One region of the Apolloniradiicaulis salifontis genome, then DNA from elsewhere that is predicted to be linked to it. Evidence: predicted binding sites of a transcription regulator. Region 1 holds the regulator's gene; each other region holds the start of a gene.

Region 1 (9,995 bases):
ATTACTTCCAGGAGCTGGGCGCCAGGACCCATGTGGTGCGCAATGACGCCCTGTCAGCCCAGGAGGCGCTGGAGCTGAACCCCGCCGGCGTGGTGCTGAGCCCCGGCCCGTGCGATCCCGACCGCGCGGGCATCTGCCTGGAGCTGATCCGCACCGCGCCGTCCACCCTGCCGATCTTCGGCGTCTGCCTGGGGCATCAGGCCATCGGCCAGGTGTTCGGCGGCGAGGTGGTGCAGGCCAAACAGATCATGCACGGCAAGACCAGCCCGGTGACCCATGACGGAACAGGCGTGTTCGAAGGCCTTCCCTCGCCCTTCACCGCCACGCGGTATCACTCGCTGGCGGTGGATCTGCCCGGCGGGACCGAGCTTGACGTGACGGCCCGGACCGCCGACGGCGAGATCATGGGGCTGGCGCACAAGACCCGGCCGATCCACGGCGTGCAGTTTCACCCCGAGAGCATCGCCTCGCACCATGGCCACGCTCTGCTGGCCAATTTCATGACGCTCGCCGGTCTGAAACCCGCCCGCGCGGAGCCGGCCTGATGGCAGGCATGACGGGGGGCATGACGGGGGGCATGACGGGAGCGATCGCCGCGCTCGGATCCGGGCGCGAGCCCGACGAGGCGGCCCTGCGCGACGCCTTCGACGCGCTCATGGAGGGTGAAGCCGACCCGGTGGAGATCGGCGGCTTCCTGCTGGCCCTGTCGGCGCTGGGTGAGAGTCCGCAAGCGCTGCGCGTGGGCGCCCAGTCCATGCGCGCGCGCATGACGAAGATCACCGCCCCTGACGGCGCCATCGACACGTGCGGCACCGGCGGCGACGCGCGCGGCACCTGGAATATCTCCACCGCCGCGGCCCTGGTGGCCGCCGGCGCCGGCGCGGTGGTGGCCAAGCACGGCAACAAGGCGGCGAGTTCGAAATCAGGCTCGGCTGAAGTGCTGGAAAGCCTCGGCGTCAACCTGTTCGCCAGCCCCGCCCAGATCGAGCAGGCGCTGGCCGAGGCGCGCGTCGCCTTCCTGTTCGCCCAGGCCCATCACGGCGCGGTGCGCCATGTGGGCCCGGCGCGGCGGACACTGGGCGTGCGCACGATCTTCAATCTGCTGGGTCCGCTCTCCAATCCCGCCGGCGCCCGGCGTCAGCTTCTGGGCGTGTTCGACCGGCGCTGGCTGACGCCCATGGCCGAGGCGCTGCGTGAGCTGGGCGCGGAAGCCGCTATGATCGTGCACGGCTCTGACGGGCTTGATGAAATCACCACCACCGGCGCCACCCATGTGGCGGAGCTTAAACCCGACGGCTCCATCGAGACCTATGAGCTAAATCCTGGCGATGCGGGTCTGGAAACCGCCGCGCTGGAGGATCTTCAGGGCGGCGAGCCGGAGGAGAACGCGGCGGCGATTCGCGGCCTTCTGGCGGGCGTCACCGGGCCCTATCGCGACATCGTGCTGTTCAACGCCGGCGCGGCGCTGAAACTCGCCGGTCTTGCAGAAGACTTCACCGACGGCGCGCGCCGGGCCGCCACCGCCATTGATGACGGCCACGCCGCGGCCGCGCTTCACGCCCTGGTGGCCGCCAGCCACGCCGACAAATCCGGAGAGGCCTGATGGCCGACGTGCTCGCCAAGATCGAAGCCTATAAGCGCGCCGACATAGCGCAGCGCAAGGCGGCCCGCCCCTATGAGGCGGTGGCAGACGCCGCCGCCGCCGCGCCGGCGCCGCGCGGATTTCTGGACGCTCTGAAAGCCCATTCGGCTTCAGACGGCCTCGCCCTCATCGCCGAGGTCAAGAAGGCAAGCCCGTCCAAGGGCCTGATTCGCGCAGACTTCGATCCGCCCGCGCTGGCGAAAGCCTATGAAGACGGCGGCGCGGCATGCCTTTCGGTGCTCACCGACACGCCGAGCTTTCAGGGCGCGGATGAATTTCTGGTGGCGGCGCGCGAAGCCGTCGCCCTTCCCGTCCTGCGCAAGGATTTCCTCTACGAGCCCTGGCAGGTCGCCGAATCGCGCGCGCTGGGCGCCGACTGCATTCTGGTGATTCTCGCCGCCGTGGATGACGCGGTCGCCGCCAGCCTCATCGAGGAGGCGTTCAAATGGGGCATGGACGCTCTGGTCGAGATCCATGACGCCGCCGAGATGACCCGCGCGCTCTCCCTGCCCTCGCCCCTGATCGGGGTGAACAACCGCAATCTGCGCACGTTCGAAACCTCGCTCTCAACCTTCGAATCGCTGCGTCCCATGGCCGGTCCTGACCGGTTTCTGGTCGCCGAGTCCGGCATTTTCCAGCGCGCCGACGCCACGCGGCTGCAGGCCGCCGGCGCACGCGCGCTTCTGGTGGGCGAAAGCCTTATGAGGCAGGACGATGTGACGGCGGCGACACGGGGGCTCATGGGGTTTTGACGCCGCAGCGCGGGCCTTTACTTGACCTTAACCTGGAACAGGCATAGAACATCGGCAACGTTTTCCGGTTTTGTTCCTGAGGGTCGTCATGCTGACCAAAAAACAGCACGAGCTTTTGCTCTTCATCCACAAGCGTCTGTCAGAGGACGGCGTTTCGCCCTCTTTCGACGAGATGAAGGACGCGCTCCAGCTGGCGTCCAAGTCCGGCGTTCACCGTCTGGTGAGCGCGCTGGAGGAGCGCGGCTTCATCCGCCGCCTCGCCCACCGGGCGCGGGCGCTGGAAGTGCTCAAACTCCCCGAAAACTCTGCGCCGCGCTCCGGCGTCAGCGCGGACAACGTCATCGAGCCGGCCTTCGGGGAACGGCGCGGCTCCGCGTCGTCTGAAGCCGGTGTTGAAGTGCCGGTGCTGGGCCGCATCGCGGCGGGCGTGCCGATCTCTGCGATCCAGCATGAAACCGACCGCCTCATGGTGCCCCACGCCATGATCTCCGGCGGCGAGCACTTCGCCCTGGAAGTCCACGGCGACTCCATGATCGACGCCGGGATTCTTGACGGCGACGTGGTGGTGATCAAACGCACCGACACGGCTGATAACGGCCAGATCGTCGTCGCCCTGGTGCGCGACGAGGAAGCCACGTTGAAGACCCTTCGCAAAAAGGGCGGGTCCATCGCGCTCGAGGCGGCCAACCCCGCCTATGAGACGCGCATTTTCGGCCCCGGCGAGGTGAAGGTTCAAGGCCGGCTCGTGGGTCTGATCCGTCAGTACCACTAGGCCGCTCCCGCAGCTCTATCGGCGCCGGCGACACCCTGCATCGGCCCCGCAGCATGCACGTCGCCTCATCGTGAGGCGCCTCTTTTTGAGACCGATCCCTGAAACGCCTCGCCCGCTTCACGCCGGCGGGGCGTTATGTTTCTGGCGGCTCTGAGTATGTTTTGCCGCGCTAGGGCGTGCTCCAGATCCGGTCGCGGCGGCGGTCTTGCGCCCCGCGCAGGCGGATCACCCGGCCGTCCTTGATCCAGAATTCCGCCCCGCCCAGCGCCTCACGCGCGGGATCGTCCAGCAGCACCGCCGCGCACCGCCGCTTGCGCCAGGCCGGCGCCCGCCCGTCGAACACGATCAGGTCGGCGCGCGCACAATCCTCCGGCAGGCTTTCCGGGTTTGACGTCACCGCCAGGCGCAGGCCGTCCACTGTCTCGCCCACGCAGCCAAGCGGGTCGCAGCGCAGCGGCGCGCGTTCGGCGCGCGAGCCCCCGGCCCCGGCGCGCTGAAGAAAGACGCGGGTGTCAAAACGCGAGGCCCTGAGGCTGCTGGCCTGCCACGCGCCGCTGTCGTCAAAGCGGGCCACCACCACCCCGCCGTCGCTGATCATCATGGAGGGCGGGGTCTGGGTGAGCCAGAGCCCAAGGGCTGCGAGCGCGGCGATGACGCCGGTAAGGCGCACCAGCCCCAGGCCCAGCGTCGCCAGGGCGAACCCGGCCGAATAAAGCGCGATGACAAGGCCAGGCGCGGCCTGCGTCGCCATGGCGGCGCCGTCCAGCTCCGCCGTCCAGTGGGCGATGGCAAGAACAATGCGCAAGCCCGCGTCCATGACCGCCAGCGCCGGCCCGTCGAGACCCACCGGCGCCAGCGCCAGGGCGACGACGCCGGCGGGCATCACCCAGAAGGTGAAAACCGGCATGGCCGCCAGATTGGCCACAAGGCCGTAGGCGGCCATTCGCTGGAAATGAAACGCGGCGAACGCGCCGGTCGCGGCGCCGGCCACCACGCTGGTGGTGGCGAGCCCGGCGAGGGAATCGCTCATGCGCTCCAGAACTTTGGCGCGGCCAAGCCGCTCCGGCTTCACCCGCGTCCAGATCTCGTACACCGCGATGAGCGCGGCCACGGCCGAGAAACTCATCTGGAACCCCGCCTCGGTGACGCTTTCCGGCGCGATCACGATCACCACAAGCGCCGCGATGGCCAGCGAGCGAAGCGAGAAGGCCCGCCGGTCCAGAAGCACGCCGGTGAGAACCACCGCCGCCATGACGAAGGCGCGCTGGGTGGAGACCGCGCCCCCGGAGAGGATGAGATAGCCGAGCGCCGCCAGAAGCGCGAGGATCGCCGCCGGCTTGCGCGGATCGCGGGCGCGGGCATAGGGCTCGATGGACGCGAACAGATAGCGCAGCGCCACGTACACCCCGCCGGCGAACAGCGCCATGTGCAGCCCGGAAATCGCAAGGATATGGCCAAGCCCGGATATCCGAAGCGCTTCGGCGTCGGCCTCGCTGACGCCTGAACGGTCGCCGGTGAGCAGGGCCGCGGCCACCCCGCCGGTGCGCTCTCCGGCTTTGGCCCGGATCCGCTCGGCCAAATTCCAGCGCATCTTCGCAAAGCCGCGCTGCAGGCGCGCCTGATCCAGCGCCGCCGGCTCAAGATCGGCGATGGCGAAGCCGGTGAGCGCGACGCCGTCATACCAGGCCGCGCGCGCCGGATCGTATCCGCCGGGCGCGGACGGGCCGGTGGGGCGGGTCAGCACCGCGCGCAGGCGCACCGCGTCGCCCGGCGTGAATGCGGCCAGGCGAGCGCGAATCCGGATACGGTGGGGCGGTTCACCGGCGCCCTCAAGCTCGGCCACGCGAATAAGCAGGCGCGGGCGCGACCCGCCGCGCTCCACCGCCTCGATCCATCCGGTCACCCCCACTGCGCGCTGGCTCACCTCCAGCGGCGGCGGCGCCAGGCTCGCGGTTCGCCCCTGCGCCAGGCCGAAGCCCAGCACGAGCGCGGCCGCCAGGACGCAGGCGCTGAGACGCACCGCCTCGCCTCGTAAGAGAACCGCCAGCGCCGCGAACACCGCGGCGAGCATCACGCTGGCCGAACCCGTCCAGGCGGGGGGTTCGGCGGTGAGGGAGAAATAGGCCGCGGCGCCGACCCCTAACGCCAGAGGGGCCCACAGAATCAGGCGTGCAGGATCGGGCGCGCCCACCCGAAGCCGTGCACCGAGCACCGCATCAAGCAGCATACGCCAGCGCGCCGGTTCGCGCGAAGAGGGAAGATAGACTGCATCCACACGTCCATCATGGCGCGAAGATCAGGCGGAGGCTATCACTGCGCGCCAACCCCGTGCTAAGGAACCGGTTCCTTCGCAGTGCAACATGAATTCGCAAGTGCATCAGACCCCAGTCACCCGCTTCGCACCTTCGCCTACCGGCTTCCTGCATATCGGAGGCGCGCGCACCGCGTTGTTCAACGCTCTGTTCGCCAAACGCCATGGCGGATCTTTCAAGCTGCGCATCGAAGATACCGACCGCGCGCGCTATAGCGCACAGGCGGTGGACGCGATCCGCGACGGGCTGGCCTGGCTCGGTCTTGACTGGGACGGCGAGCCGGTCTCCCAGCACGAACGCGCCGCACGCCATGTGGAGGTCGTGGAGAGCCTTGTGAGCCGCGGCGCCGCATTTCGCTGCTACTGCACACCGCAAGAGCTGGAGACCCTGCGCGAGCAGGCGTTCAGCGAAGGCCGCGCCTTCCGCTCGCCCTGGCGCGACGGCGGCGCGGCGCCCGACGCACCCTTTACGGTGCGCTTTCGCGCGCCGGACAGCGACATGGTGATCACCGACGCGGTCCAGGGCGACGTGCGCTGGGGCGCGAAAGAGTTCGACGATCTGGTGCTGCTGCGCGCCGACGGCGCGCCCACCTATAATCTCGCCGTGGTGGTGGACGACCATGACATGGGCGTCACCCATGTGATCCGCGGCGACGATCACCTGACCAACGCCGGACGGCAAAGCCAGATCTACGCCGCTTTAGGCTGGGACGCGCCGCTGTTCGCCCATATCCCGCTGATCCACGGGCCGGACGGCAAGAAGCTCTCCAAGCGCCATGGCGCGCTGGGCGTCGAGGCCTATCGCGACATGGGCTATCTGCCTGAAGGCCTGCGCAATTATCTGCTGCGGCTTGGCTGGTCCCATGGCGACAAGGAGCTGTTCACCGACGCGGAGATGGCGCAGCTGTTTGACCTGGACGGGCTGGGCAAGGCGCCGGCGCGGCTCGACTTCGACAAGATGGCGCACACCAACGCCTGGCACATGAAGCAGGCCGATGACGAGCGGCTTCTGTCCCTGCTGTGGGCGCGGCTTGAAGGCCGCGAGGATCTGCGCACCGACGACACCGCGAAGATCTGGGCCGGCCGGGCCATGGCGGCGCTGAAAGAGCGCGCCTCGACCCTCGCCGAACTGGAGGATCAGGTCTATTTTCTGCTCAGGCCGCGGCCGATCGAGATCAGCGGGAAGACCGCAAAAGCGCTCAAGGACGATGCGCTGGAACGAATGGCCCGCCTGCGCGCCGTTCTGGCCGACACCGAAGACTGGAGCGAGGGCGCGCTGAGCGCGGCCTTGCAGCGCTTCGCAGAACTTGAAGATGTCGGCTTTGGAAAAGTGGGCCAGCCGCTTCGTGCGGCGATCACAGGCGGCGCTGCGGCGCCGGACATGGGTTTGGTTCTGTCGGTTCTGGGACGTGAAGAAGTCCTGGCCCGTCTGGATGACGTCATCTGACCAGCGTGCGGCCGGCGTAAGGCGCCGGGGCGCGGGTCAGCCCGCCAACGAATGAAAAGGGGTTGGAGATATGGAAAACAAGATCAAGCCGAAAGGCTCCGCCAAGCTTGAAGTGAACGGCAAGACCATTGATCTGCCGATCTTTTCCGGCACGGTCGGACCGGACGTCATCGACATCCGGACGCTGTACAAGCACACCGGGATGTTCACCTACGATCCCGGATTCACCTCCACGGCCAGCTGCGAAAGCCAGATCACCTATATCGACGGGGATGAAGGCACGCTGCTCTATCGCGGCTATCCCATCGATCAGCTGGCCGACAACGCCAGCTTCATCGAGGTCGCCTACCTCTTGATCAATGGCGAGCTGCCGGAAAAGCAGGCGCTGCACGATTTCGACTGGACGATCCGCAGGCACACCATGCTGCACGACCAGATCGATCATTTCTTCCGCGGTTTCCGCCGCGACGCCCACCCCATGGCGATCATGGTCGGCACGGTGGGCGCGCTGTCCGCGTTCTACCATGACAGCACCGATGTGAACGATCCCCAGGCCCGCCTGGTGAGCGCCCACCGCATGATCGCGAAAATGCCCACCATCGCGGCGCGCGCCTATAAGTATTCCATCGGCCAGCCCTTCATCAGCCCGCGCAACGAGCTCGACTACGCGACGAACTTCCTGCGCATGTGCTTTGCGGTGCCCGCCGAGGACTATACGCCCTCGCCGACGCTTGCCCGGGCCATGGACAAGATCTTCACCCTGCACGCAGATCACGAGCAGAACGCATCCACCTCCACGGTGCGTCTGGCCGGATCGTCAGGCGCCAACCCGTTCGCCTGCATCGCGGCCGGCATCGCTTCGCTCTGGGGTCCCGCCCATGGCGGCGCCAACGAGGCGGCGCTGAACATGCTTGAAGAGATCGGCTCGGTGGACCGCATCCCCGAATACATCGAGAAGGCCAAGGACAAGGACGATCCGTTCCGTCTCATGGGCTTCGGCCACCGGGTCTACAAGAACTACGACCCGCGCGCCAAGGTGATGCGCGAGACCTGCCACCAGGTGCTCGACGAGATGAACATCAAGAACGACCCGCTGCTGGCCGTGGCCATGGAGCTGGAGAAGATCGCGCTGGAGGACCCGTACTTCATCGAGAAGAAGCTGTACCCGAACATCGACTTCTATTCGGGCATCACGCTGCGCGCGATGGGCTTCCCGACCGAGATGTTCACCGTGCTGTTCGCGGTTGCGCGCACCGTGGGCTGGATCGCGCAATGGTCTGAAATGATCGAGGACCAGACCCAGAAGATCGGCCGCCCGCGCCAGGCCTTCACCGGCGCCACCCAGCGCGATTTTGTCGACATGGACAAGCGCTAGGCGTTACGCCACTTCTGACGGACACATGGAACCGGCGGGGCTTAAGCCTCGCCGGTTTTTTGTTGCGCGATAATGTCGAGCACCGCCTCGGCGGCGTTGGCCGACGGCGCGCCGCCCTCTCCGCTCATGGTGCGGGTGACGGCCTTGAGGCGCTGCGACAGCTCGGCTCTGCGCGCGGGATCGTCGAGCAGGGCCGACACGGCGCTGCTGAGTTTTTCCCCGGTGCAGGCGGTCTGGACATATTCGGGGATGAGGAGCTCGCCAGCGGCCAGATTGGTGAGCGAAATATATTTCGCCTTCATCATCCACAGCCGCGCCGCCGCCCAGGCGAGCCAGCCCAGCCGGTAGGCGGCGATGGTGGGCGTTCCCACCCGCGACAGCTCCAGCGTCACCGTGCCCGAGCACGCCAGCGCCACATCGCAGGCGTGGCAGGCGTCGCGCCGCTGGCCGCCTTCAGCGATGATCAGATCAGCCAGTACGGGTTCGGCGCTGATGAGCGCGCGCGCCTCGTCCGCGATGGAGGGCGCCAGCGCGGTGGCGAGCACCAGACCCGGACGCTCGGCTTTAAGGCGGCGCGCCGCATCGGCGAAGCGGGGGAAAAGCCGTGTCAGCTCGCTGCGGCGGCTGCCGAACAGCATCAGCACAAGCTCGGCGTCCGGATCGACGCCGTGGCGCGCGCGAAAGCCCGGCCCGTCGCCGGACAGATCACGCTCCAGCGCGGGATTGCCAACAAAACGGGTCTCAAGCCCGTGCGGCTCGAAATAGTCCGCGTCGAAGGGGTGGATGGCCAGAAGGTGGGTGAAATGATTTGCGGCGACCCTGGCCCGGCCCCGGCGCGAGGCGAAGACCTGCGGCGCCACATATTTGATGCGCGCCGCATCCGGCAGCCGCTCTTCCAGCTTCCAGGCGGCGCGCAGCATGAAGCCCCAGCTGTCGATGAGCACCACGGCGTCAGCGCCAAAGGCCGCCGCGGCGGCGGCGGTTTCCTCGGCGCGCTCATGGACGAGCTTGATGATCCTCAATCCGTCGAAGATGCCGAACACGGACAGCTCCGAGACGTCCACCGCGGACACCACGCCGCGTGCGGCCATCTCGGTTCCGCCCACCCCGGCGATCTCCACATCGGGGCGCAGCCGGCGCAGGGCGTCGATCAGATCAGCCGCGATGGCGTCACCCGAAGGCTCTGCGGCGACCAGAAAGACGCGCGGGGCTGAGGACATGGGCGGGCTCCCTTAGCCGGAGGCGGGCTCTTCGACGATCCAGACGAACACGCCCGCCGCATCGGCCGCGCGCGCCACGCTGTCATGGCCAAGGATCAAGGCCCCGCCGACGGGGACGACGATGCCGGCGAGGCCCGCCTTCGCGGCGGCTTCAACGGTGGGCACGCCGATGACGGGAAGGTCGATCCGGCGCTCCTGCACCGGCTTGGGGCGCTTGGCCAGAACGCCGCTGCGCGCCGCCGGAGTGCCGCGCAGCGCTTCCGGCAGGCCGGCGACCCGCGCGAGCATGGCGTCAGTGCCCTCCTGGGCCTCCACGGCGAGGACAAGCCCGCGCGCCACCACCGCGCCCTGTCCGATGTCCTCGGCGCCGATAACAGAGGCCACATGGAGGGCCTTGAGCGCATCGGCGCGCGCCGTGTCGTCGGGACCGACCCCGCCCAGCAGACCGGCGCGGGCTTTGAGCTCGTCGGCGATCT
Region 2 (9,995 bases), 960 kb from region 1:
GCGCACCAGTCTTCGGTGAGGTTCAGCACGAAGGCGGCGCTGCGATCCTTGCCTTCGGCGGCGTCGTCATGGGCGGTCAGGAAATGTCCGGGCCGGTATCTGGTGAGCTGGCAATCGGCGAAGCGGATCGCCGCATCGCCGGTCACCGCCCGGCCCAGATCGACAAAGGCGTCAGACGCCACCAGCGCAGCCGCCGCCTTGAGCACCGGATCAGTGAGCACGCCGCGCCGCCCGCCTTCGTAAAGGTTCAGCTGATCAAAGAGATAGCAAAACCCCGCCTGGGCCTCGCGGGCCACCAGTTCATCAAGCGCGGTGCGCCGGGCCGGATCCAGCCGGTCGATTTCGGAGGCGATGAATTCGCGGTGGCGACCCTCGATCACCGTGACCAGATTCCAGCCGTCATAGCGCAGCGCCGCGTCGCGCAGGCGCCGGGCGCTGGGGCGGGTGAGGACCGGGCTGAGCGTCGCATAGCCGAGCTCGCCATAGCGCGCCGCGGCCGCAGCGGCGTCGACATCCGGATTGAGCTGCAGCGCCTGTGTCATGGTGCTGCGTTACCCAACGGCGCGCGCACTTGCAAGCATCGCCCGGACCCGCAAAGCGGCGGTCAGCCTGCAGCGCCAGCCGTCGCAGGGGTGCTACCCCTCGCGCTCAAGCTTGCGCTTTTCGCTGGCGCGGATTTTCACGCTTTCGCTTTTCAGCTGGCCGCAGGCGGCGAAGATGTCGCGGCCGCGCGGGGTGCGGATGGGCGAAGCGTAACCGGCGCGGTTCACGATCTCGGAGAAGGTCTCGATCGTGTCCCAGTCCGAGCACTCATAGGGGCTGCCGGGCCAGGGATTAAACGGGATGAGATTGATCTTTGACGGGATGCCCTTGAGCAGATTGACCAGGGCGCGCGCCTCCGCCGGGCTGTCATTGACGCCCTTGAGCATGACGTATTCGAAGGTCACCCGCTTGGCGTTGGAGATGTCGGGATACTGGCGGATCGCCTCCAGCAGGATCTGGATCGGGTATTTCCTGTTCAGCGGCACCAGCTCGTCGCGAAGCGCGTCATTGGTGGCGTGCAAGGATATGGCCAGCATGGCGCGGGTGCGCTCCCCCAGCTCGACGATCTTCGGGACCACGCCGGAGGTGGACACGGTGATGCGCCGGCGCCCGATGGCCATGCCTTCATTGTCGGCGATCACGTCGATGGCGTCGGCGACGGAGTCCAGCGTGTAGAGCGGCTCGCCCATGCCCATGAAGACGATGTTTGTGATCCGCCGGTCCTCGTTGGAGGTCGGCCATTCCTCCAGGTCGTCGCGGGCGATCATCACCTGCTGGACGATCTCGGCGGCGGTGAGATTGCGCACCAGCTTTTGCGTGCCGGTATGGCAGAAGGTGCAGGTGAGCGTGCAGCCCACCTGGCTGGAGACGCACAAGGCGCCGGACCGGCCGACGCCGGGGATGAACACCGCTTCGGCCTCCACGCCGGGCGCAAAACGGATCAGGTATTTGCGCGTGCCGTCGACACTCACCAGACGTTCCACGATCTCAGCCCTCGCCAGCGTGAATTTGCGCTGCAGAACCGCGCGCAAATCCAGCGACACGTTGGTCATCTGATCAAACGAGGTGGCGCCGAAATTATAGATCCAGCGCCAGAGCTGGTCGGCGCGCATCTTGGCCTTCTTCTCATCGACGCCGGCATGGTCGATGAGCGCCTGGCGCAGCTCGGCGCGCGTGAGGCCGGCGAGCCCGATGAGCTCGGGCTCGGCGGGCCGGGAGGAGAGGTCGAGTTTGATGGCTTGCGAGGTCATGGCGCACACATACGCCAAATACGCCGGTTTCGCGAGAGGGGTGAGCGCCGGTCCGCGCAGCGGATCAATCGATCCGGGGGATCTATTGAAGGCGGCGAACGGGCCGGCAGGCCCAGGGAAGGCCGCGGTCGGCGTAGCCGATCAATCGACCCGGTGGGTCGATTGAAGCGTGCGAACGGGCCGGCAGGCCCAGGAGGGCGCATTCAGCCCGGTTCACCCTCCCGCAGCCAGCCGGTCATCGCAAGGCGCGGGCGCGGCGCGAAGGGCGCCACCGCGCTCACCGCGTGGGGCCGCGGGACGGAGAACAGAATCAGCCGGTTAAAGCCGGGCACGAGGCCGCGGCGGACCTCGCCGTCGGGGGTGAGAAGGTTCAGCACGCCGCCGAAATCGGCGCGCCAGTCGCTGCACAGCTGCAGGACATAGGCGGCCACGCGCCGTTTTTCGGGAATGTCGTCATCATGCTGCGAAAGAAAATGACCCGCCTGGAACCGCGTCAGCTGGGCGTCTGCGAATCTGATCTGCTCATTCCAGCAAACCTTGCGCGCGAACCCCAGAAACTCACGGCTCCGCACCAGGTCCAGCGCGCCTTTGAAGGCGGGCGGCGGCGCACGCCCCTCCCGCCCGGCGTCGTAGAGCGCATAGGTCTCGTAAAGATACTGAAACCCGGCGCGGGCCTCGTCTGCGACCAGCTGCTCGAAGCGTGCGCGCTGGTCAGGCGCCAGTGCGGCCATGGCCGCCGCGTCGAAATCGCGGTGCTGGTTCTCGATGCGTGTGACCAGATTGAAGCCGGGCGCGGCGATCATGGCGGAGGCGAGCGCTGCGGCGCCTTCAAAATCCAGGGCGTTCTCGATCACCGCGACGCCGGTGCGCGCGAAGGCCTTGGCCGCTTTGGCCAGGCTGATGTCCGCATTGAGCGATAAGGCGGGGCGGCGTGTTGCGGCGTCAGCAGGCATGGCGCGACCGCAGCAGCGCGCGCCCGGCCCCGCAAGCCGCTTGCGGTGAACCGCCGTCGGCGCGCGGCGAGCGGCGGGAAGGGCTCGCCTGCGTATAACGCGGTGCGCGGCCTTGCCATTCCGCCTTGCGGCGCGTTTCCTTGCCGCCATGAAACTCACCCTGCACCCCCTCTCCGACAAACCCGTTCCCGTGCGCCCCGCCGACAGCCGGCGCCGGTGGATGGACGCCACGCCGGAAAGCTTCGCCTATCGCTGCCTGCCGCTGGCCGCCGCCAACCAGCATGGCTGGGAGGTGTTCACGCCCACCGGCGTCACAGCGCGCTGGACCGGCGGCGACCGGGTTGAGGATGTCCAGGTCGTGCTTGACGATCCCATGGCCATGCACAAGCCGGGCTCGGCCATGGCTAATTTCGGCTCCGGCATCCTCACCTTCGAGATGGGGTTTTTGATGCGCACCCCGCCGGGCTGGAATCTGTGGGTTTCAGGGCCGGTGAACGGCGTGAAGGACGGAATCGTCGGCCTTGGCGGCGTCATCGAGACCGACTGGAGCCCCTACTCTTTCACCATGAACTGGCGCTTCACGCGGCCGGGCGAGGTGCGGTTTGAGGCCGGTGAGGCGATCGCCCATTTCTTCCCCGTGCGCCGGGATCTGTTTGAGCGGATCACGCCGGAGATCAAGTCGCTGCACACCGATCCCAAGGCGCTGAAACAGATGGAGATCTGGCGCGAAAGCCGGTCTGATTTCGCCGGCCGGCTGAAATCGGGCGACCAGGCCGCCGCCGAGGAGAAATGGCAGAAGGGCTATTATCGCGGCCTCTATCCCGACGGCGCGAAGGGCCCTGGCGATCACAAGATCAAGATCCGCGTGCCGGACTTCGCGCCGGCTGCGGACACGCCGAAAAAGCGCCGGCGCTGATCCAGGTGAAGGAGCAGTCATGATCAAGGCTGGTTTTAGCCGGGTGCTGACGCTGGCCGCCGCCGCAGCGCTGTCGGGATGCATGGCGGGCGATTGCGAGACGGTCGTGCTGGACACGCTGGCCTCTCCCGACGGCGCCCATGACGTGCGCGTCTGGAGCCGGACCTGCGGAGCGCAGTCGCCGCCCACATTCCAGTTTGAGCTGGTGGAAGCCGGTGCGCCGCAGCGCGATATCGCCCGGCGCGAGCAGGTCTTCCTGGTGGGGCGGGGCGTGCGCGAGGATTATGGCTTAAGCTGGCGCGCGCCGGGCGCGCTCACCGTCGAGCTGCGCGTCGGCGCGGATCAGGTGCTCAAGCAGGAGCCGGATCTGGCGGTCGGCGACCGCACAGTCGTGATCAGCTATGGGGTGATCAGCTATCCCTAGCGCCTATTTGCGCGCCAGCGGCCAGGCGAGCTCGCGCGCCGTGCTGGCGGGGGCCATGTTCTCGATGCCGAATTCTTGCGGATAGGTGCGGGTGATCTTCGCGGTGCCGAACAGCACGTCCCAGAAGAACAACAGATTTCCGTAATTGCCCTTGTAGTGGGTTGCGCCGTCGCCCGCGTGCAGGCCGTGATGGGCCGCATGGGTGGCGGGCGTGGAGATCGTGCGCTCCACGACCCACATGACCGGGGCGAGGGCGGGAATCCTGTACAGCGGCGCGTCCCACCGCCAGCTGGAATGAGCGGCGAAGATCACCGCCATTTTCACGATCAGATAGACCGCATAGACCGGGTAGAAGCCCAGATGCACCAGCACCGCCGACGCCCAGATGCCCGGCATGAGCATGTAGTAGAAAAGATTGTTCCGGTAGGCGATCCGCACGCTCATATAGCCGCCCGAGTGGTGGGCGCGGTGCAGATTATAGAGCAGCGGGACGCTATGGCTGGTGCGGTGCCACCAGTACTGGGTCATGTCGTCGGCCACCAGAAGGATCGCCACCATCGCCCACCAGGGCAGGAAGGCGAGCGCGCCCGCGCTGCCCGGGCGGATCAGCTCCACCAGCAGGGGCGCCAGGAAGAAGATCGCCGGCACGGTGATGAGCACGATGGTGAGGCTGGAGACCGTTTCGATCACCACGTCGCGGCGCGACGCCCTGGGCGCGCCGGAAAAGCGGCCCAGCACGATCTCCAGCAGAGCAAAGCCCGTAAAGATCGCCGGTACGACTAGTTTTTCACTCACCACGGTGCGGCTCCTTAATTGACAGCCGGTCGAGACTGGACCCGCGCGGTCATAACGTCCAATCGTAATTTGGCCATTTAATATTCGTTTTTGTGATAGCATGGCTCCCATGTTGAGCCTGAAAAGCGCCCGCTTGTTCGTCGCCGCCGCAGAGCGGGGCACCGTTTCCGCCGGAGCGCAGGCGATTGCGGTGTCCCAGCCGGCCGCCACCAAGATCCTCGCCCAGCTTGAAGCGTCCCTGGGCGGCGCGCTGTTCGAGCGCACCGGGCGCCGGCTGGCGCTCACCGCGCTGGGCGCGGCGATGCTGCCGCGGGCCCGCACCCTGGTGCAGACGGCCGCCGACATGGAGGGTGAGGCGGGGCGCTGGCGCACCGGCGGGGCCGGGGCGCTGACCATCGGAGTGGGGCCCAGCGTTGAGTACAGCTTCCTGCCGGGCGCGGTGGCGCGGCTTTATCAGACCGGGCGCGACATCGCGCTGACCGTGCGGGCGGGCCCGGCCGCGCGCCTGATCGAGCAGCTGCGCGGCGGAGAGCTCGATCTGGTGGCGGCTGATATCGGCGCGGTGGAGGGACCGGATGATCTGACCCTCACTGCTTTGCCTGAAGAGGGCGTCGCGGCGTGCGTTCGCGAGGGTCACGCCTTGCTGGACGCCGGCCGGGACGTCGATCCCGGCCGCTATCCGGTGGCGAGCGCCACGCCGCCGGGCCGCCTGGCGCTCGGACCCATGCCCTTTGGTCTCGCGGCGGCGAGCCTTGTCTGCGACGACTACATCACCCTGGCGCGGGCGTGCGCGGCGTCGGACCATGTGCTGGTGGGTCCGCAGACCGTGATCGCGCGGCTGTGCGCCGATCATGCGCTGGTGCGCCTTGAGTTCGGGGGGTCGCCCGTGGTGCTGCGTCCGGGGCTGATGCGCCGGGCGAGCGCACCGGCGGATCCGGCGCTGGACGCGCTGTGCGCGGCGTTTCTTGCAGCCGGGCGTGATCAGGCGGGCGCGCGCTAGTCCGAGCCGTCCTCTTCCTCGCCCTCTTCATCGAACATCAGGAGGTCGGCCGGCTGGCAATCCAGCTCGCGGCACAGCGCTTCCAGGGTGGAGAATCGCACCGCCTTGGCCTTGCCGGTCTTCAGAATGGAGAGGTTGGCCATGGTGATGCCCACCCGGTCGCACAGCTCGGTGAGAGACATGCGGCGCTCGAGCAGCATCCGGTCCAGGGTGACGCGAATCGGCATTGCGTCCTCCTAGATCGTATATTTTTGTTCGTCACGAAGGCGGGCGCCCTCGCGGAAGATTTCGGCCAGCACGAAGAACGCCAGCACCGCGAACCAGGCGCCCAGATTGAGGGAGAATTCCGGCACCACGCGCCCGCCGCCCTGCACCGGCTGACCCGACAGGGTGAACACCAGCGAGATGACGCCGTGGCTGGCGTATTGCAGGACCTGATACACGCCGATGCCGATGGCTATGGCGCGCAGATTATTGGCGTTTTCGGGAACGAAGGGGTCGCCGCCGATGAGGGTTTTGAAAATCCGGCGCAGCCGGTCAATGATGAAGATCAAGGCTGCGATCGCCACCACCGCCATGGGCAGGGCGAGCACCACGTCCATGGCGAGGAATTGCGACAGGCTGTCTGGAAGACCGTCGCCGAATCCGGCGAGGCGGTAGAGCCCGGTGAAGACGATGAGAACGATGATGAGGCTTGCAAGGCCCAGAAACGCCCACAGAATATAGAAGGCGGCGTCCAGGAGGAGCTTTAGTATCGAAGCCAGAGATCCCGGTCCGAGCGTTCTCATGCGCCCCCCAATAGTCGTTTCTACGCGTCGGGGCCTTGAAGGCCGGCCGCTTCGGCGCCGCGGGGGAGGAGCGGTGCGTCTCGAAGCAGACCGGCCTTTTCGGCCTTCATGTCGGTTACGCCATCAGCGGGCTGAGGGCGGCGACCATGCCGGCGAACACGCCGGCGACCAGAACCAGATTGATCACCGTCGCAAACGTCGCGTGACCGTTGGAATTGTTAGACCTGACCATCTCTTACTCTCCTAAGCTGTTTTGTCGACCAACCATTACGGCGCATCCGATCTTTCTTGCCGGTCTGTCGCCGGAGCCGTTCGGGGTGTTCCCGTCCGCCTCGAGACTGTATGTAGGGGATCTCGTATCGGGACGCAACAAAAATATATCGAAAAACGATATTAATTTTTCGAAAGGCGATATGTTCAATCAGCAGGGACGATATGCATGAATGTCTTCACACGCGCGCAGGCCTGGGCGATCGCAAGCCATAATGCGGGCAAGATCAAAGAGATAGCCGAGCTTATCGAGCCCTTCGGGCTGGACGCGAAAGGCGCCGATTCGCTGGGCTTGCCCGAGCCGGAAGAGACCGAAGACAGCTTTATCGGCAATGCGCTTTTAAAGGCGCGGGCCGGCGCGGCGCATTCCGGGCTGGTGGCGCTGGCCGATGACAGCGGGCTTGAAGTGCACGCGCTGGGCGGTGCGCCGGGCATCTATTCGGCGCGCTGGGCCGGTGAACCGCGCGATTTCTACGCCGCCATGGACAAGGTGCGCGCCGAGCTGGAGGCGAAGGGGGCCACGGATTACTCCGCCCGCTTCGTCTGCGCCCTGGCGCTGGCCCACCCGGACGGCGAGACCCGCGTCTATGAGGGCGAGGTGCGCGGCGCGCTCACCTTCCCGCCGCGGGGCGAGCAGGGTTTCGGCTACGATCCGATCTTTATTCCGGACGGGTTCGACATCACCTTCGGCGAGATGGAGCCTTCGAGAAAACACGCCATGAGCCATCGCGCCCATGCCTTCCGCCTTCTGAAAGCGGACCTGTTCTCCGCGTGAGCGCATCTCACGAAGACCGGCTGGGCCTTTATATCCACTGGCCCTACTGCGTGCGGATCTGCCCGTACTGCGATTTCAACGTCTACAAGGCGGCGAACGCGGACGGGGACGCCCTGTTCACCGCGATGCTGGACGATCTGGCGCGCTGGCGGGAGATCACCGGGCCGCGGCGGCTTGCAAGCGTTCATTTCGGCGGCGGCACGCCGTCTCTCATGACCCCGGCTCAAGTGGGCCGCCTTCTTGAGGCTGCAGAGCATCTCTTCGGCCTGGAGCCCTGCGCCGAGATCGGGCTGGAGGCCAATCCCCGTGAGGCGGCTGCGTTCAAGGGCCTCGCCGGCGCGGGGATCGAGCGGCTGTCGCTGGGCGTGCAGGCGTTCAGCGACGCCGATCTCAAACGCCTGGGCCGCGATCACGGCCCCGACGAGGCGCGCCGGGCGATCACCCTCGCGCAAGGCGCCTTCGCCCGTGTCTCCATCGACATGATCTATGCGCGCGAAGGCCAGACGGTGGACGGATGGCGCGGCGAGCTCGAAGAAGCCATCGCCCTGGGGCTCGACCATCTCTCGCTTTACCAGCTCACCATCGAGCCGGGCACCGCCTTTGAGCGGCAGGTGCGGCGGGGAACGCTGAAAGCGCCCGGCGAGGACCTCGCCGCGGATCTGTTCACCCTGACGCAGGAGATGACCGAAGCGGCCGGCCTTGGCGCCTATGAAGTGTCCAACCACGCCAGAGGCCGCGCCGCGCAGTCGGTCCATAACCGGCTCTACTGGGAAGGCGCCGACTGGATCGGGATCGGTCCCGGCGCCCATTCGCGCCTGGGCCGCGCCGACCGGGGCGGACGCGTCGGCTATGCGGCGGCGCTGAAACCCGCCGCCTATATCGCGGCGGCGACGGCGGTGAGCGGCCACGACGAAGAAGAGCTGAGCGCGCGGGACGAGGCGGTGGAGCGCATCCTCATGGGGATCAGGCTGGTGGAGGACGGGCTCGACGCGCAGCGCGTCGCGGCGATCACGGGTTACGCACCGGACGCCGGCGCCGTTGAGCGCCTCTCAGCTCAGGGCCTGATCGAGGCCGGGCCGGATCGCCTGCGCCTGACGGGCAAGGGCCGGATCTACGCCGATGCGGTCGCAGAAGCGCTGATCCCCGATTGAGCAGAGGTCGCGGCGGCGCCGGTCCCGGCCGGCGCGGCTAGGACCGCTCGTCCGGCTCCACGTCCACCGGCCGCGAGAACGGGTCGAGGTCGAAGGCGCGGGGCGCGGGGTCGAGCACTTCAAACCCGTCGCGGCGCACGGTGTAGACCGCCAGACCGCGCTCGATCGTGCCGTCGGGCCGCAGGCGGAATAGCCCGTCCACGCCCACAAAGCCGTCAGGATCGGTGAGGCGTTCGTCCGTGAAATCGCCTTCGGCGGCGAACAGGGCGGCCAGCGACGCCGCATCATAACCGAGTCCGGCCAGGCGCGACGGCGTTTCTCCGAACGCGTTCTCATAGACCTGTTCAAAGCGGGCGCGCGCGCTGGGATCGGGGCCGGCGAACCAGCCATTGGCCAGGGCCGGTTCACGGGTCAGGGCCGGATCGCGCCACAGCCCGGTGCCGATGAATTTCACCAGGAAGGGGTCGATGTCCTCATACACCAGGACGGGCGCAAGAATGCGCAGCTGATCGCCGCCCTCGGGCAGCAGCACCACCTGGAAGGGCGAGGCCTCAGACGGGGTCCAGTTGCGCCCGGTCATGGTGGCGGCGCGGGCGGGGTCCAGCCGCTCCACTCCGGTCGAGGCGAGTCGGGCGGCGGCCTCGGTCATGGCGCTGACCCCGCCGTCATAGAAGGCGGTGGCCACCAGGCCCCGGTCAAACACCCGTGTCCGGGTGCGCGGCTCTGCATCCTCCGGCGCGTCTTCGGGCAGGGGCAGACGGACTTGCGCTTGAACCGGCTCCGGGTTTTCGCCCAGCAGCTCATCGATGGTGCGGCGATAGGCGTCGTTCGCCACCTGGCCGTAGGCGGTGTTCGGCCCGATGAAGGCGAAACGGTCCGCGCCCAGACCCGCCACATATTCGGTGATGCGCCTGACTTCTTCGTCGGGCGGGAAGCTGAGCAGGTAAACGCCGTCGCCGGCGATGGTGGCGTCGGTGGTGAAGGTGATGACCGGGACGCCGGCGCTGCGCGCTTCTTCGCCGGCGGCCGCCGCCGCGGCGCTGAAGAGCGGGCCGATGATCAGATCGGCGCCGTCGGAGATCGCCGACCGGGCCGCTTCGCGCGCGCCTTCGCCGGTGCCGCCGGTGTCC
Region 3 (9,995 bases), 1.2 Mb from region 1:
CCAGCAAGTCACGCAGGAGCCGCGCCCTTGAACGGGACGGCGATGACAGTCACCCATCCCCTTCCGGACACCTTGGCGCGCCGTCGACCGGGCGCTCCAGAGCTTCGACCTCCCGCTCTAGTGAATCACGAACGACGATGACGAAATCGTATGTGGTTTCAACGCACAGCGCGGCCTCGCCCGCCTCCGGCATAAAATAGACGAGGCGTTCTGCAGCTTCGCGCGCGGCCTCCACAAATCTGCCGCCAGGTTGAGTGCGGTCCGTCCGGCGATACTGTTCGCAGGCGATATCCATGGACTCCGCGCGGCCGGCGGCGTTCAAGGTGATCGCCAGATCGCACCGCGCACTGAAGCCCCGCTCCGCCTCATAACGCGGTTAATGTGGATGAGCGAAAAGGAATCTTTCGGGCTCGGGCAACCGCCAGCCAACGCCGTCATGCTCGAACACCAGGTTGGTCACCACGTCGAACGGCCTGAAGTTTCTGAGATCATAGGACTCGTCCAGGCCGTCCACCACGCCCTGCGCCGCGCGAGTGAGGCCTTCGGGATCAAGCTCCACCATGGGGCAGACAAGGCCCGGTTCCTGAAAGATGTCCCCCTCCATGCGTCCTGTAAGCGCGCATTCCACAGTCACCGGAGCGGCGGCCTGAACGAGGCCAGCGACAATTATCAGCATCTCCGACCCCTCTAGAGTGAAATCTTTGATACCTTCATTATTCTCGTACTGCAAGTTTGCGTGAGCTGGGCGATCCCGTTACGCCGCACGTCAGGCCCAGGGTGAAAGGGTTCGCGAGAACATAGCGCGCTGCGAAGCCTGCTGATGAGCGAGGGCCCGTTGGCCCGGCTCACGGCCTGGTGAAATAGACGCTGGTGCGATCAAACTCGCGCAGGGCACAGGTCAGCGCTTCGGCGAAAGTGCGCAGATCCATGAGCCGCCCCTTGGCCAGCCGCTCGCCGTCGCGGCCCAGCAGCGTCGCCTGGGTGCGGCCCGTGTCCAGCCCGTGGCGCCAGAGCTCTTTTCTGATGCGCGGCGAGGCGGATTTCAGTCCCGCGGCGATGGCCGCATAGATCGCCTGATGGGCGGCGTCGGGCGCGGTGACATAGAGCGTATCGAGATCGCCCAGAAGCTTGGCGTCGCTCATGGAAGCTTCGGCGTACCGGCTGGAGCCGGTCTTGGTCTCGATCAGCACCGCCTCAAGCCCGGCCTCGCCGTCGCGCACGAACACGCCGTCAACGCCCTGCGGTCCGCCCACCTTGCCGTTGATCACCCGCCAGCCGCGCGCCGCCATGGCCATGAGGGTCAGCGCCTCGCCGAAATTGCCCTGGTCCTGGCTGGCGGTGAAGTCGGTATGGCGCAAGCCCCTGAACGCCAGCGCCGAAGCCAGCGGCGCGCCGTCCGCCCGCCCGTCGAAGGCGGCGGGCGGCGCCGGAGCGCGGCCCGTCAAAAGGCGCAAGCCGCCGCCCGCCAGCGCCGAGAGCCCGGCGGACAGGCCAAGCACGGTCAGCAAGGCGATTGAACCGTCCATGGCGTCCCCCTCCCCATGGCCTCTTTCCCGAGGGAGTTCTAGCCAGATCAGGGGCGAAAGCCCAGATGAAACCTGGGGGAAAACCGCGAGCCCTAAAGCGCGCGCAGGGCCCGCTCGGCGGCGTTGCGCGCAAAGCGCAGGGTCAGCGCCTTGCGCCGCGCCGGCGCCAGCGTCTGCACCGGGCTCTGGCGCACGATCGCGCCGCCGAACCCGTCGGCGATGATCAGCCCTGTCTGGTCGGGCAGCATGTCGCGCGGGAAACGCTCCGACACCGCAAAGTAGAAACGGTCGCACCAGGCGAAATATTCCGGCCATTTCCCGTCGGCGCGAAAATCGGCGACGCCGGATTTGACCTCCACGATCACCACTTCGCCCTTGCGCCCCAGCCCGGCGAGATCGGCCCGGCGCCCGCACGGCAGAACAAATTCGGGGATCGCCGCGACGCCAAGATCCAGCAAAAGCCGCGACGCGCCGCGCATGAGCGCGCGCGCATCATCAAGGGCCGGATTGTCGGCACGAGCCGGGTGACCGGCCGGCCAGGAGGGGTTTGAAAGCGCCATGGAGGGCAGTTTGTTCGAATAATGTTCCGCTTTCAAGTCTTCTGAGTCATCGCCTGGCGGCCCTCTCGTCAACGGCGCGCCGGCTTGCTAGAGGAAGGCCATGAGCACGTCACAGACCGAAGAGAATAGCTGGGCCGGATCGGTCCCGCCGTCCGAAGCCGATTTCCTCGCCCTGGCCGAAACCGCCTGGGCGGAGCTGCCCGAACCGTTTCGCAAAATGTGCGGAAACGTGGTGATCCAGATCAGCGATTTCGCGCCGCGCGAAGTGCTCGACCATTTTGAAATGGACAGCGAGTACGAGCTGACCGGCCTCTATCACGGCGTCGATCTCACCGGGAAATCCATCGCCGATCCCAGCCCGGAGCCGGACTATGTCTTCCTCTACCGCCTGCCCATCCTTCTGGAATGGTGCGAGCGCGGCGACGTCACCCTGGCCGAGCTGATCACCCACGTGCTCGTCCACGAGATCGGCCACCATTTCGGGCTGAGCGATGACGACATGCATGCAATCGAGGATGCTGCGGGTTAGCCCGGACGCTCCAGGCGCCTCACCCCAGCTTCTTCGCCACCCAGTCCGGCACCACTTCGCTGGCCGGGCCGTAAATCCGCTCGTCAAACAATTCGCTCACCTCGCCGGGCTCAAGGGTGAGCTCCACCGTCCAGGCGCCCACGGCCTTGGCCTCCTGCACAAAGCTGGCGGCGGGATAGACCGTGCCGGACGTGCCCACGGCGACGAACAGGTCCACATCCTCCAGCGCGCGGTAGATCTGATCGAGGCCCAGCGGCATTTCGCCGAACCACACCACGTGGGGGCGAAGCCCGGCCGCCTTGCCGCAGCCTGCGCAGCCGCGCCCCGGGGTGATGTCGCCGGTGTCGGTCTCAAGCGCGCCGCAGAGCTGGCAGCGGGTCTTTAGAAGCTCGCCATGCATGTGCAGCAGGCTCGCCGATCCGGCCTGCTCATGCAGATCGTCGATATTCTGGGTGACCAGTAAAAAATCGCCGCGCCCGGCCATCATCCAGGCCTGCTCGGCCTCGGCCAGCGCCAGATGGGCGGCGTTGGGCCGCGCGCCGACAAGGTTCTTGCGGCGGGCGTTGTAGAACGCCAGCACCGTCTCCGGATCCGCCTTGAAGGCTGCAGGGGTCGCGAGCGTCATGGGATCGAATTTCGCCCACAGCCCGCCTGTGTCGCGAAACGTCCCCAGCCCTGATTCAGCGCTGACGCCGGCGCCGGTGAGGATGAGGATGTTTTCCGGTCCGGTGCTCATGAGCCCCGCCCCTTAAGGGCCTATTCGGCCGGCTCATGACGCACGGTGATCCCGGAAAGATCGGGCCCGCCCTCGCCGGCGAAGCGCGCGGCGGAGACCGGCTCTGCAGGCTCGAACGCCACGATGATCGCGCCGCCCTGGCCCACGAAGCTGGTGAGGGCGCCGGCGAGCTCGGTCATCAGCGGAGCCGGGACCGCGTCACCGGCCATGGCCGCGCCCATGGCCACGAACATGCCCGCCTGCGAGCGCAGCTGCGCCGGCGTCGTGCCTTGCTGCTCGGCCATGGCGGTGAGCGCCCGGTCCAGCAGCGAACGATCCTCAAGCACCACGCGTCCTGAATGGATCATCAACGGCGCCAGCACCGAGGCGGGCGGGGTTTCGCCTTCCGCCGCGTCGTTCTCGGCCATCCAGGCGTTCATGGCCTCGGTATAGGCCTGCACGCCGGAGACATCCTGTTCGAAGCTCATCAGGAAACCGTCTTCCATGGCGAGATAGTTTTCGCCCGTGGTGGTGACCCGGTCGGCGTCCGGATCGTATTCGGTCTCGCTGGCGAAGGAGAACGCCAGGGTCTCATAGCCCAGCATGGAGAGGGCCTGGGCGACGCCCGCCCCCTGCTCGCTCCGGCTGTTCGCCTCCAGAGTGAGGCTCGGCATTGAGGCGGTGGAGACAAAGGTTCCGTTCCGGCGCTCGTCCACCTCGCCGACAAAGTCCGGCATCGCGATGCGCAGCCCGCCGGAGACCACGTTGAGGCCGTTCACGGCCACGCGGTCATACTGATCATAGCTCGACGTCGCCGCGCCCAGCATCGAATCCTGGCCCACATCGCCGGCCATGCCCGACCGCAGCAGCGCCGCATGGACCCCGGACGCCTCGATGGCGTCGAGCGTGACAGCCGTTTCGTTTCCCTCCGGTGCGGCGGCGTCATAGGCGAAATCCGCGAGGGAGAAGCTTTCAAGGACTTCGCCGTCAAAGCCGCCGGCCTCGATGCTCGCGATCGTAAGCTCGCTCGCGCCCTCGCTCTCCACGCTGGTGAGAACGCGCAGCGCCTCAAGGCGCATGGATGCAAAGGTCTGCTGCTCCAGCGCGATGTCGTCAAACCCGCCCTCGCCGTTGAACAGATTGGCCAGCGCCTGACCCACGCCCGGCCCGGCCTCGTTGATGGTGAAGCTGTCAAAGCCGGCCTCGCCGTCTTCATAGGCGATCGCGCCGCTGTTCATGGAGAGGCGTTCGAACACCGGGCCCTGATCGCTCATGCGCGGATCGGTGAGGGTGAGCCTCTGCGCGTTCAACACGCCTTCTTCGGTGGTGAGGGTGAAATCGGTGAAGATGTAGCTGTCGCCCTCCTGCACCCGGTCGCCCCAGCTCGCCCGGCCCGGTTCTGCGAGGCCCAGAGCAGCCAGCGCCTCGACACCGCTGTCCGCCGCGCCCTGGCTGGCCGACTGGCCGGACTGACCCTGGCCCGGCTCGCCATCACCGCCACAGGCGGCGAGCGTCAGGGCGGCGGCGAGCACGGCGAGGGAGGCGGAGGTGCGAAATTTCATGGGGCGGACCCTTTTTTTGGTTGGCGAGCGTGTCTTCACGGCGTCATGACCTTCGGGCGCACATGCCGCCCTTCATCAACGCAAAGACTACCCGGCTCCATCCGCTTTGACAGCCCGGCATCACCCCCGACGATTAAAAATTCACGCGCCGCCGCCGATCCGCCCCAGCAGATCGGCGATGGGGTCGGAGTCCGGCTCGGGCGCAGGATCGCTCTGCGGCGCGCTATCGGGCCCAGGGGAGGGCTCGGCCGCACCAGCCTGCGCCGCCGCCCGCCCGGCCAGCAGCGCGCCGATGGGGTCGTCTTCCGGCGATTGCGGCCTTGATCGGCCCACCAGCACCGCGTCCAGGCCGGCGGGAAACACTGGAGCGGCCTCTATGAAGCGGGCGAAGACGCGCGCCGGGCCGGCGCCGCCAACCGCGTTCTCGGTGGGCGAGAAATCGTCATTACCCATCCAGACGACTGCGGCCAGCCCGCCTTCCCAGCCGGCGAACCAGGCGTCGCGATTATCGTTGGTGGTGCCGGTCTTGCCGCGAACCTCGCGGCCCGCCACCGCCGCGGCGCGCGAGGTGCCGTAGTCCACCGAAGCGGCGAAGAGCTGATCAAGCTGGGCCAGGACCCGGTCGGCGATGAGTTTTTCAGACGCTCCGGCGGGGCGCTCATAGATGATTTCGCCGTCTGCAGTCTCGATTGTGAGGATGGCGTAGGGCGGCGCGGACCGGCCGCCATTCATGAAGGGCAGATACGCTCCGGCAAGCTCCAGCGGGGTGACCTCATAGGACCCCAGCGCCAGGGCGCGCGTGTTTTCAAGCGGGCTTTCAATCCCCAGCCGGCGCGCCGTGCGCAGCACCCAGCCGCGGCCCGCCGCTTCGGCGACCTGCACCGCGATCGCGTTGGAGGACCGGGCGAAGGCGCGCTCCAGCGTCATTTCGCCTTCATAGCGCCCGCCATAGTTCTCCGGCGACCAGTCGCCATAGCTCAATGGCTGGTCGATGAAGACATCATCCGGTCCGAGTCCGGCTTCAAAGCCGGCGGTGTAGACAAACGGCTTGAACGCCGATCCCGGCTGGCGGCGCGCGGACACCGCGCGGTTGAACGGCGAGCGGGCGTAGTCGCGGCCCCCCGCCATGGCGACGACGCCGCCCGACGCGTCCAGCGCCACAACCGCGCCCTCCTGGGCGCCCCGCGCCAGATCGGGCGTGGCGAGCCCGAGATTCAGGGCCGCTTCGGCGGCGCGCTGGGCGTTCACATCCAGCGAGGTGGTCACAACAAGATCGCCAGAGCGCAGGCCGGCCAGCTCGCGAACCTGGGGCAGCACCCAGTCGGCGAACCAACCCGCGCCGGGGCTGGAGGCGCCGCGCGAGACCCGGATCGGGGTTTCCGCCGCCGCGATGCGCTCGGCCTCCGTGATGGCGCCGGTGGCGTACATGAGATCGAGCACCACCGTCGCCCTGACGCTCGCGCGGCGCACGTCGGAAGTGGGCGCATAGCGCGACGGCGCCTTGAGAAGCCCCGCCAGCAGCGCCGCCTCGCCGATGGACAGCTCGTCCGCCGGCTTGCCGAAATAGCGCCGCGAGGCGGCTTCCGCCCCCCAGGCGCCCGCGCCGAAATAGACCCGGTTCAGATACAGGGCGAGGATTTCGTCCTTGGTGAATTCGCGCTCCAGCCACAGGGCGAGCAGCATTTCCTGCGCTTTGCGCTTATAGGTCCGGTCGGAGTTGAGAAAGAGGTTCTTGGCCAGCTGCTGGGTGATGGTGGAGCCGCCCTGCACCACGCGGCCCGCCCGGATATTGGCCAGCAGCGCCCGGCCGGAGCCCAGAACATCGACGCCGAAATGGGAATAGAAGCGCCGGTCCTCCACCGCGAGCACCGCTTCCACGAGGCCCGCGGGCAGGGCGTCGGCGGTGATCGCCTCGGCGCTCACCTCGCCGCGGCGGGCAATGGTGCGGCCATGGCGATCCAGCAGGACCACCTCGCCGGCCCGCGGCGCCGGCTCCAGCCCGTCAAGGTCAGGCAGCGTGCCGATCAGCCACAGCGTCGCCGCGCCGCCGCCCACCACAAGGATCGCCGCGCTCAGCACGGCCGCGCGCAGGAGGAGCGTCAGACCCGGACGCGGCCTGGACTTTCTGGAGAAGGAGCGGCGGCTGGTCGCCATGGGTCGCCTTCGCGGGCGGGCGTTTACGGGAGGACCTGTGATGACGCAATTACGGTTAAGTCCGTGTGAACGCCATTCGCGCCTTGCCCCGGCGAGGCCGGTGCGCGACCATTCCCATGAAGCGCCCGGGACACAGGGCGAGACGAGGGGACGCCATGCACATGACCGCCATCATCCGCAAATCCATACGCGCCGCCGTGTTCGGATCCGGGGCCGTTCTCGCCCTCGGCCTCCTGTCGGGCTGCGTGCTGGACCCAGGCGAAGACGCCATCTGCACCAGCCCCGGCCCGAACAGTCCCGGCTGGCCCTATTGCGCCCCGTCCGATCCTGGCGGCCCCGGGCCCGCCGATGATCCCATCGATCCGACAGGCCGCGGCATATCCCGCTGACAGGACCTGACCCCCTTAAGGATCGGCGATGACCATTGAGCTGATCATTCTGGCGATCCTGGTCACGCCGTTCCTTGCGACACTGGCGTTTGTCCGGGCGCCGTCCGATCCGCGCGCGATCGCGGCGGGGCGGCTTGGACTGGCGGCGGCCTTCGTGTTCTTCGCGGCCGGCCATTTCATGGCCACGCAGGCCATGGCGACGATGTTTCCGCCCTTCGTTCCGGAGCCGGAGCTGATTGTCTACGCCACGGGGATCGTCGAGGCGCTGATCGCCGTGGGCCTCGTCCTCCCGCAGACGCGCCGCCTCGCCGGAATGGCGGCGATCATCGTCTTCATCGCCTTCTTTCCCGCCAACATATACGCCGCCTTCATGCGCGCCGACGTGATCGGCCACGCCTGGGGCCCGGTCTATCTTCTGATCCGCGGCCCGTTCCAGCTCCTGCTTATCGTCTGGGCGTGGTGGTTCGTCGTGCGGCGCCCCGTGTAATCCGGCGGGCCTTCAAGCGTTGCAGGAAGATGACAGTGGCGCGGGGGCGGGCCTTAAAGGGTGCGATGGTGCTTGCTGGCCTTCGCTGGCCCTCGCTAAGCTTCACGCTGGATTTTCTGGAAGGATGGATGAGGCTGATGCGGCGCCGCGCGGGACAGGGATACGCCGCTGGATCGGCCGCCGGGTCAGCCGGCGACTACGCCGCCTCTCTGGGCCTTGGCTACTCCGCAGTGATTCAGCCGGTACAGGTCTGGCGCGCCGTTCCCATTCTGAGCGAAGCGCCCGGCGGTGCGGCGGCGCGCCTGACCCGCACAATGCTGTGGCGCCGACAGGCCCGGCGCCAGGCGCGCCTGGATGCGCGCAACGCGCCTACTCCAGACAGGCAAGCGCAAAGCCTGGATCAGCTTCTTGCCCGGCGTGACGCCGGGGTCGGCGCGGTGGCGATTAACGCCGATGCGGTCTACGCGGCCATCAAGAGCTACGGGGCGAGCTTTCGTCCCGATCCCATCGCCGTGGACGCACGCTGCGCCGACGCGGCGGCGCGGGCGATCCGCCATCTTGATCTCGCCGCCGCGCGGCTTCGCGACCTCAAGGGCCGGGACGCGTCTGGCCGGGACGGGTCACGCCTCGACCGCGCCCGCCGGGATATCGTGCGCGAGGCCGGAGCAAGCCTGGCCGCGCAGATGGAATCCCTCCTGGACGCCGTCGCCCGCGCGCGACGCCTTCACCAGTTCTATCGCGAGCAGATGCGCGAGGCGGTGGCCCATTGCGCCAGCGCCGGCGACACCGCCCGCACCATCCAGAAAACGCTCGACCACAGCGCCCGTGCGCGTCTGGACGCCTATCACGCCGCCTATCGGGCGGAACGCGCACGGCGCGGCGGGCGGGACGGCGAGGGTGTCGAGACCGGTGGTGAGGACGGCGAGACACTCAGCGCCGCCGTCTCTTTTGCGCCGGTGAAGCTTGTGGACCGCCTGCCCGCACCCGAACCCGCGGCCCGGCTTGTGCGCGAAGCCCTGGCGCAGATCGAACGCAATCTGGACGCCCTTGACGGGCTTCAGGCCTGGGCGCAGCGCCGCGCGGAAAAGCTGGCGGGCGCACCTCGGAAAACCGTCTCCGCCCTCGACGCGGACCGGATCATCGCCGCCTGGCGCATCGATTTCGCAGCCCCGCCGCCGCGGCGCGCGACACCGCTCACGGCGCTTCTGCGGCGCTGACCGCAGGGCGGTCGCGCCTTCGCTCTCGCTCCTGGACGAGCGGGCCTTGCTTGCATCGCCGGGCGCGCCTGTTTACACCGTCGCGTCCGCATGGGGAGGGATACGGTTCAAGTCCGGCCCGCCCGCCGCGACGAGAAAGGTCCGACCATGAAAGTCCAGTCCCAACGCCAGCTGCGCGCCGGCGAGCTTGTGCGCCGCGCGGTGTCCGACATCCTGCGCGAAGGTCATTTGCGCGATCCCGCCCTCGCCGGTGTTCCGGTGACGGTGAGCGAGGCGCGGCTGAGCCCCGACCTGAAATACGCCACGGTCTTCGTTTCGGGCATGAGCATGGTGGAGCCCGGCCGCATCGCCGAGGCTCTGAACCGGGCGTCCGGCTTCATCCAGAAGGAGCTCGTGCGCCATGTCGACATGAAATACACGCCCAAGCTTCGCTTTGAAGCCGATGACCGCTTCGACGAGGCGCTGCATGTGGACGAGGTGCTCGACCGGCCCGGCGTGAAGCGCGATCTCAAGGGCGGGTCGGACGGGGACGAGACCTGATGGGCCGCCGGCGCAAGAAGGGCGATCCGATCCATGGCTGGCTGGTGCTCGACAAGCCGCTGGAGATGACCTCGACCCAGGCGGTGGGAAAGACCCGCTGGCTGTTCAACGCCCAGAAGGCCGGCCACGCCGGCACGCTGGACCCGCTGGCCTCCGGCGTTCTGCCCATCGCGTTTGGCGAGGCGACCAAGACCGTGCCCTTCGCCCAGGAGGGCGAGAAGGCCTATTTGTTCACGATCCGCTGGGGCGTCTCCACCGCCACCCAGGACGCCGAAGGCGATACGATTGCTGAAAGCGATGCGCGCCCGGAGCGCCA

What was found. Region 1 encodes LexA, which represses DNA repair genes until DNA is damaged. Its sites were predicted from a motif close to ATGTTCCNCTTGTGTTCC; they were not measured.
Region 2: the regulator LexA is predicted to act here: its motif matches at 7,031-7,048, upstream of rdgB (RdgB/HAM1 family non-canonical purine NTP pyrophosphatase).
Region 3: the regulator LexA is predicted to act here: its motif matches at 2,108-2,125, upstream of mmcB (DNA repair putative endonuclease MmcB).

The regions. Positions count from the first base shown of each region.
Region 1 covers NZ_CM132387.1:1,797,556-1,807,550, forward strand. Annotated here, with positions in the region: gene ACWCOP_RS08705 (anthranilate synthase component II) at 1-545, shown strand, start outside; gene trpD (anthranilate phosphoribosyltransferase) at 578-1,603, shown strand; gene trpC (indole-3-glycerol phosphate synthase TrpC) at 1,603-2,394, shown strand; gene lexA (transcriptional repressor LexA) at 2,483-3,166, shown strand; gene ACWCOP_RS08725 (ComEC/Rec2 family competence protein) at 3,336-5,441, opposite strand; gene gltX (glutamate--tRNA ligase) at 5,527-6,924, shown strand; gene gltA (citrate synthase) at 6,995-8,299, shown strand; gene lpxB (lipid-A-disaccharide synthase) at 8,341-9,519, opposite strand; gene ACWCOP_RS08745 (LpxI family protein) at 9,532-9,995, opposite strand, start outside.
Region 2 covers NZ_CM132387.1:2,761,866-2,771,860, reverse strand. Annotated here, with positions in the region: gene ACWCOP_RS13185 (2OG-Fe(II) oxygenase) at 1-542, opposite strand, end outside; gene rlmN (dual-specificity RNA methyltransferase RlmN) at 636-1,793, opposite strand; gene ACWCOP_RS13175 (2OG-Fe(II) oxygenase) at 1,997-2,746, opposite strand; gene ACWCOP_RS13170 (DUF6065 family protein) at 2,895-3,662, shown strand; gene ACWCOP_RS13165 (hypothetical protein) at 3,682-4,086, shown strand; gene ACWCOP_RS13160 (sterol desaturase family protein) at 4,090-4,881, opposite strand; gene ACWCOP_RS13155 (LysR family transcriptional regulator) at 4,982-5,881, shown strand; gene ACWCOP_RS13150 (helix-turn-helix domain-containing protein) at 5,878-6,108, opposite strand; gene ACWCOP_RS13145 (DUF2975 domain-containing protein) at 6,118-6,669, opposite strand; gene rdgB (RdgB/HAM1 family non-canonical purine NTP pyrophosphatase) at 7,109-7,714, shown strand; gene hemW (radical SAM family heme chaperone HemW) at 7,711-8,865, shown strand; gene ACWCOP_RS13130 (penicillin-binding protein activator) at 8,903-9,995, opposite strand, start outside.
Region 3 covers NZ_CM132387.1:2,976,737-2,986,731, forward strand. Annotated here, with positions in the region: gene ACWCOP_RS14095 (hypothetical protein) at 50-295, opposite strand; gene ACWCOP_RS14100 (hypothetical protein) at 377-676, opposite strand; gene ACWCOP_RS14105 (hypothetical protein) at 846-1,526, opposite strand; gene mmcB (DNA repair putative endonuclease MmcB) at 1,619-2,086, opposite strand; gene ACWCOP_RS14115 (metallopeptidase family protein) at 2,187-2,615, shown strand; gene ACWCOP_RS14120 (NAD-dependent deacylase) at 2,635-3,351, opposite strand; gene ACWCOP_RS14125 (hypothetical protein) at 3,372-4,892, opposite strand; gene ACWCOP_RS14130 (transglycosylase domain-containing protein) at 5,034-7,046, opposite strand; gene ACWCOP_RS14135 (hypothetical protein) at 7,208-7,435, shown strand; gene ACWCOP_RS14140 (DoxX family protein) at 7,464-7,922, shown strand; gene ACWCOP_RS14145 (hypothetical protein) at 8,060-9,139, shown strand; gene rbfA (30S ribosome-binding factor RbfA) at 9,287-9,679, shown strand; gene truB (tRNA pseudouridine(55) synthase TruB) at 9,679-9,995, shown strand, end outside.